DNA from 2 places in the Telluria sp. LT2P80 genome. Region 1 is predicted to be linked to the other one. Evidence: predicted binding sites of a transcription regulator. Region 1 holds the regulator's gene; the other holds the start of a gene.
What was found. Region 1 encodes FliA, which starts transcription of late flagellar genes. Its sites were predicted from a motif close to CTAAAGTTTNNNNNNNNNNNGCCGNTA; they were not measured.
Positions count from the first base shown of each region.

Region 1 (3,413 bases):
GGCCTTGACCACGCCAACCAGGCCGACCAGCGACAGCACCATTGCCAGCTTGGCCGCCGGCGAGCTTCGTTTGACATGCATTGCGACTCCTCGAGGATTCACGGCAGGCGTCACCCGCGCGACGCTGCCTGTCGATTATGACATGATTCCTTCAATACATTCACGGAAGTATGTTACCGCCGGTCTCGGGCAGCGCCGCCAGGATCATCACCGCCACGCGCCGGTTGCGCGCCTTGCCCACCTCGTCGGTGTTGGGCGCCACCGGCCGCGTCGCGGCAAAGCCGATCGCCGACAGGCGCACCTCGGGCACGCCGTTGGCGGCGAACAGCCGCACCACGCTGCTCGCGCGCGCGGTCGACAGTTCCCAGTTCGATGGATACAGCGGATTGGCGATCGGCAGGTCGTCGGTGTGGCCTTCGACCTCGATGCGGTGCGTGTCGTTCTTGAGCAGGCCGGCCACCTGCGCGAGGATTTCCTGGCCTTCGCCGTCCAGCACTGCTTCGCCCTGCGGGAACAGCACACTGGCGTTGATCTCGACGCTGATGCCGCGCGCGTTCTGGATCACCCGCACCTGCCCCGACTTCACCAGCGGCAGCAAGGTCGCCGACAGTTCGCGTGCCATCACGCCCATCTTTTCCTGCTCGCGCCGCGCTGCTTCGTTGCGGCGGCGGTTGATGATGTGCGACAGCGGCAGCACCGGTTCGACATTGGTGTTGACCTTCGTGGCCGCGCCACGGCCGCCGAACGCATCGCCGAGCGCATCGGACAGCACCTGGTACTTGCCCTCGTTGACGATGGAGATGGCGTACATGACGACGAAGAACGCGAACAGCAGCGTGATCAGGTCGGCGTACGAAATCAGCCAGCGTTCGTGGTTTTCGGTGGGGACATCGTCATCGTAGCGCTTGCGGGCCATGGCGCTGGCCTAGTGGTGCGTGAGCAGGCTGGCGACGCGCTCGTCGACGACGCGGCCATGGTCGCCACTGGCCAGGTCAGAGAACACTTCGGCCAGGATCTCGTATTGCGACACCTTGTCGCTGACGATGGCCTTGAGCTTGTTGCCGACCGGGTAGAAGAACAGGTTGGCCATGCCCACGCCGTACACGGTCGAGACGAACGCCACCGCAATGCCCGAGCCCAGGCGGGCCGGATCAGACAGGTTTTCCATCACGTGGATCAGGCCCAGCACCGCGCCCAGGATCCCGATCGTCGGCGAGTAGCCGGCGGCCGATTCCCAGATGCGCGCCGCCTGGCGCTGGGCGAATTCGTAGCCGTTGATTTCATGTTCGAGCAGGCTGCGCACCTTCTCGGGTGCGATGCCGTCGACCACCAGGCGCAAGCCCTTGGCGACGAACGGGTCGGCCTTGTTCATGAATTGTTCGAGCGAGAGCAAGCCATCGCGGCGCGCCGTCAGGCTCCATAGCGCGATCTCGCGCGACAGTTTCTGGCGCCCGTTTTTCGGTGGCACGAACACCCAGCGCAGCATGGTGATGCCGCGCAAGAAGGTGCGTGTCTCGCTTTGCAGGAGCACGGCGCCGAAGGTGCCGACCACCACGATGGCAAATGCGGCAGGCTGGATCAACGACGAGAACTTGCCGCCGTCGAGGGTGTAACCGAGAAAGATGCCGGCGATTGCCAGCACCAGGCCGATTACGCTGGCCCAGTCCATAATTGCTCCCTTAAGGTGGTGCGCAAACGTGCGACGGCCTGGGTGTGCAGCTGCGACACCCGCGATTCACTCACGCCCATCACGGCGCCGATTTCCTTCAGGTTCAGTTCTTCTTCGTAGTACAGGCCCATCAGGAGTTTTTCGCGCGGCGGCAGCTTGTCGATCGCGTCGATGACGGCCTGGCGGAAATCGGTTTCCATCAGGCTGCGCAGCGGGTCGGCATCGTCGACTGCGTAGCGGTCGAGGAAATTGTCGCTGCCTTCGTCGGCGTGGAAGTCTTCGTAGTACAGCAGCTGGTGGCCGCCCGAGTCGGCCAGCATGTCCTGGTACTCGTCGAGCGAGATCTTGAGCGACGCGGCCACTTCGGATTCGCTTGGCGGGCGGCCCAGGCGCTGCTGCAGCGACTGCATCGCGCCCTCGACCTTGCGCATGTTCTGGCGCGTGCTGCGCGGCATCCAGTCGCTCGAACGCAGCTCGTCGAGCATCGCGCCGCGGATGCGCAGCACGGCATAGGTCTCGAACTGGGCGCCGTGGTCGTCTTCGTAGCGGTTGATCGCGTCGAGCAACCCAATCATGCCGGCCTGGATCAGGTCATCGACCTCCACCGAAGGCGGCAGCTTCGCCTTCATGTGGTGGGCAAGACGCTTTACCAACGGCATATGCTCCGTCAGCAAAGAATTCTTGTCCGCTTTCCCTTTGACCGTATACATGCTGGCGTATGTCTTTTTCTTTATATGTCGATGGCGACTGTGTCAGGAACCGATGGACGCGCTGCCCTGGCGGCCGAACTGCGGCAGTGCAGGCAGTGCGAACTTGCCGGCCAGCTGGCGGAACGCAACCGATGCGCCGGCCAGCGGGAAGGCATCGACCACGGCCCGGCCCAGGCGCGCGGCGCGGTGCAGGTATTCGTCGGCCGGCACGGCGCCCATGAAACTGAGCTTGACGGCCAGGTAACGTGTTGCTGCCAATGACATATTATCGTATACCACCTTGGCCTCCCCCTCAGTCGCGCCGGTGACCAGGATGCCGAATGGCCGGCGACCCAGTTCCTGCGTCAGGCGCTTGATGAGCGAGTAGGCATTGGTGATCGAGGCCGCACTGGTCGACACCTGGATCACGATCTCGGAACTCGACATCAGGGGCACCGGAAATTCGCCGTCCGGGCCCAGTTCGCCATCGACGATCACGATGCCCGCCTGCGTGGCCAGCACGTCAAAGGTCTTGCTCAGGCGGCGCACATCGTCGGCCGATTCGGGCGTGCCCATGGGCACCACCGCGAAGCCTTGCGGGGCTGGATGGATCACCTGGTTCAGCGCGCTTTCCTGGCGCGCGACCTGCAGCAGCGAGGCGCCGCGGTTCAGGCCCAGGCGGCGGGCGACGCCGTATTCGACATTGCAGGCATCGACGATCAGCACTTCGTTGCCGGCCTGGGCCAGCGAGGCGCCCAGGTTCACCAGCATCGCGCCCTTGTCGTCTTCCGGCGTGGCCGACAGAAACGTGACCACGCGCGGACGCGGGCCTTGCAGCATGCGGCGCAGGCCTTCGGCCTGGTCGAAGTCAAAACTAGCCATGCGACACCTCGCGGCGGTTGGCTTGCGCGGTGGCTGCCATCAGCATCGGCAGATCGGCGTCCGCCGGGGCGGTGCCACGGTTGCGGAACGCGCGGTCGATCAGCATCGCGCTGTCGGCCACGTGCAGGTCTTCCGGCACGCGCTGGCCGTTCGAGACGTAATGCAGTTTGAGC
Region 1 is NZ_JCASIO010000001.1:936,915-940,327, forward strand. It holds gene AC56LW_RS04150 (hypothetical protein) at 1-81, opposite strand, end outside; gene motD (flagellar motor protein MotD) at 161-916, opposite strand; gene AC56LW_RS04160 (flagellar motor protein) at 926-1,669, opposite strand; gene AC56LW_RS04165 (RNA polymerase sigma factor FliA) at 1,651-2,379, opposite strand; gene AC56LW_RS04170 (MinD/ParA family ATP-binding protein) at 2,422-3,240, opposite strand; gene flhF (flagellar biosynthesis GTPase FlhF) at 3,233-3,413, opposite strand, start outside.

Region 2 (3,413 bases), 120 kb from region 1:
ACGCAATCCGCGCGCTCAAGGCCGGCGCCGCCGGCTACATCACCAAGCAGAGCGCGCCGCGCGAACTGGTCACGGCCATCCGCCTGGTGGCGGGGGGACAAAAGTATGTCAGCGCCGCGCTCGCGCAAACGCTGGCCAGCGCCATCGGCGAAGACCACGAAAGCGCCGCCCACGAGGGCTTGTCCGACCGCGAATACCAGACGCTGACGATGATCGCATCGGGCATGACCGTCACGCAGATCGCAGGCGAATTGTCGCTGTCGGTCAAGACGATCAGCGAATACCGCGCGCGTCTGTTGGTAAAGATGAAACTGCGGAGCAGCGCCGAGCTGACCACGTATGCGATCCGCAACGGCCTGGTCGACTGACGCCCCTGCCGCGTGTCTTGCCATTGAATAGTTGTTGATGCGAGGCAAATAAACTGCCTATCATGTCGTCAATCCCGCAAACCCGGCACCGCGCTGCAACCCATGTCCACTCCGTCCACACCCGTTCCCGCTGTATCCGGCGCTGGTTCCGCTGCAGCTCCCGCAGCGAATCCGGCCGACATTGCACGCGAGGCGTTCCGCCGCCTGGCCACGCGCCGTATCGCGCCGACGCCGGACGCTTATCGCGCCATCTATGACGAGATCGCCGGCACGCCGCCGCCGCCGCCCGCGCCTGCCCCGGATGCTGGCGCCATCGAGGTACTGAACGGGTTCGCGCGCCGCCTGCTCGATACGCCGGGCGAACTGGCCGACTACGGCCGGCGCATGACGCGCGCCGTCAAGACGGGCGACTGGAGCGGCTACACCCAGGCACTGGGCCAGTTGAGCGAGCGCCATCTGCGGCGCAACACGCCGGTGATGGCAATGGGCGACGAAGAGCCCCAGACGCGCCTGCTACGCGACATGCTGGCGCGCACGCTGTCGTTCGCCTGCGCTTCGCTGCTGAGCAACAACCCGGAACAGGTCAAGGAGGCCGAAGCGCTCGGCGCACTGGTCAAGACGGCGGTCGGCGAAAGCGAACTGCAGGACATCGAGGCGCGCCTGAAGCAGTTGTGCTTCCAGATCGAACTGCGCAAGGACGACAGCGCCGGCCAGCAGGAACTGCTGCTGCGGCTGTTCCGCCTGCTGCTCGACAATATCGAAGGCTTGCTCGAGGACGACAACTATATGCGCGGCCAGGTCGTGGCGGTGCAGGAACTGATCGCCGGGCCACTGGAAACGCGCGCGCTGGAAGACGCCACGCGCAGCCTGAAAGACGTGATCATCAAGCAAAGTCATCTGAAGCATGGCATCGCCGATGTGCGTGCGACGATGAAGAACATGATGATGACGTTTGTCGAGCGCCTGGGCTCGGTGGCCGCCGCGACCGGCGACTACCACGCCAAGCTGGGCGACTTTTCCGAGCGCATCGGCGGCGCGACCGACATCAACGAACTCAATACCCTCCTGAACGACGTGCTGCGCGAGACGCGCCATGCGCAGGACGAAGCGCTGGCCTCGCGCGACCGCATGGTGGGCGCGCACCGCGAAGTGCAGGAAGCCGAGCAGCGCATCCGCGAACTCGAAGCCGAGCTGCAGCATATGAGCGAGCTGGTACGCGAGGATCAATTGACTGGCAGCCTGAACCGCCGCGGCCTGGACGACGTGTTCGAGCGTGAAAGCGCCCGCGCCGACCGCCGCAACACGCCGCTGTGCGTGGCGCTGCTGGACCTCGACAACTTCAAGCGCCTGAACGACACCTACGGGCACATGGCGGGCGACGCCGCGCTCAAGCACCTGGTCAAGGTCGTGCGCGAGACGCTGCGCGCGATGGACGTGATCGCGCGCTTCGGCGGCGAGGAATTCCTGATCCTGCTGCCCGAGACGACGGTCGATGCGGCGGCGGCCGCCATGGTGCGGGTGCAGCGCGAGCTGACCCGGCATTTCTTCTTGCACGATAACGAGAAGATGCTGATCACCTTCTCGTGCGGGGTGGCGCTGCGGGTGCAGAACGAGGAGCAGGCGTCGCTGATGGCGCGGGCCGATAAAGCGATGTACCAGGCCAAGAGCAGTGGCAAGAACCGGGTAGTCGTGGCGGAATGACAAGTTCTGAACAGGTGTTTTCCCAGACAGGTAAAAAAACGATTTATTTTGCGTCCGGCCCTAAACTTTTTCCACAGGGCACCGTTACCAGCAACAACAGCGGTTTGAACGTCACTGAATAACGCGACGGACCAAAGTGAACAGCAGCACGGTCGCTGCACCCCTAGTAAGACCTAGTCTGGAGAATCACCATGGCATCAGTAATCAACACCAACGTCGCATCCCTGAACTCGCAGCGCAACCTGTCGACCTCGCAATCGCAGCTGAACACCTCGATCCAACGCCTGTCGTCGGGTATGCGCATTAACAGCGCCAAGGATGACGCCGCTGGTCTGGCGATTTCGGACCGCATGAATTCGCAAATCAAGGGTATGACGCAAGCTACCCGTAACGCCAACGATGGCGTGTCGATGGCACAAACCGCTGAAGGCGCTCTGTCGAGCTCGGGCGACATCCTGCAACGTGTCCGCGAACTGGCTGTCCAATCGTCGAACGCATCGAACTCAGCCGGCGACCGCAAGGCACTGCAAACCGAAGTCACCCAGCTGACGTCGGAACTGAACCGTATCGCCAACACCACCGAGTTCAACGGCCAGAAGCTGATGGACGGCTCGATGGGCACCGCGAATTTCCAGGTTGGCGCCAATGCTGGCCAGTTGATCTCGATGGGCGGTTCAAACTTCACCACTTCAACCTACGGTAACAATCGGGTTGAAAAAGGTGCAAACCAAGCCCTCGCAACCAACACATTGGGGGCTGGCACCATGACCATCAATGGCTCGCAGGGTACGAAGGGCGTGCAAGTCGCAATCGGCGAAGCCGCTAAGGATACCGCAGCGAAAATTAATGCTGCCAGCGGCGAGACGGGAGTAACGGCAACCGCAAAAACTGAAACTGTTTTGAAGGCTTCGGCAGAGCAGTCGTATGCATTTGAACTGAAATCGGATAACACTGAGGCGGTGACTGTCTCCTTTTCGATCGGCAAAGCAACTGACGGCAACGGTTATGCGGCAGCAGTTAGCGCTTTCAATGCTCAGTCGGCCAAGACCGGTGTGACTGCGTCGTATGACGCCGCCAATGAGGGCTTGAAACTGACCAATGCAGAGGGAAAAGATATTACCCTGGCAAACATGTCGGCTGGTACCGGCGCGACGATGGCTACGCTTGATGAAAAAGGCGTTGCCAATCCAACAGCCCCAGTGGCGCTGACCGCAGGCACCCCAGGAACTACCGGTGCTGACCCTGATGATCCTGACGATGATGTGCCCGCTACCGCCGGCGGTGCTGGAACCGCCAAGGGCCGCATCGTTCTGGATTCAGAGAAAAGCTTCTCAGTGAACGACA
Region 2 is NZ_JCASIO010000001.1:821,668-825,080, forward strand. It holds gene AC56LW_RS03615 (response regulator) at 1-368, shown strand, start outside; gene AC56LW_RS03620 (GGDEF domain-containing protein) at 471-2,069, shown strand; gene AC56LW_RS03625 (flagellin N-terminal helical domain-containing protein) at 2,261-3,413, shown strand, end outside.
Region 2: a site for FliA is predicted at 2,130-2,156, ahead of AC56LW_RS03625 (flagellin N-terminal helical domain-containing protein). Genes of this name have one in related genera too.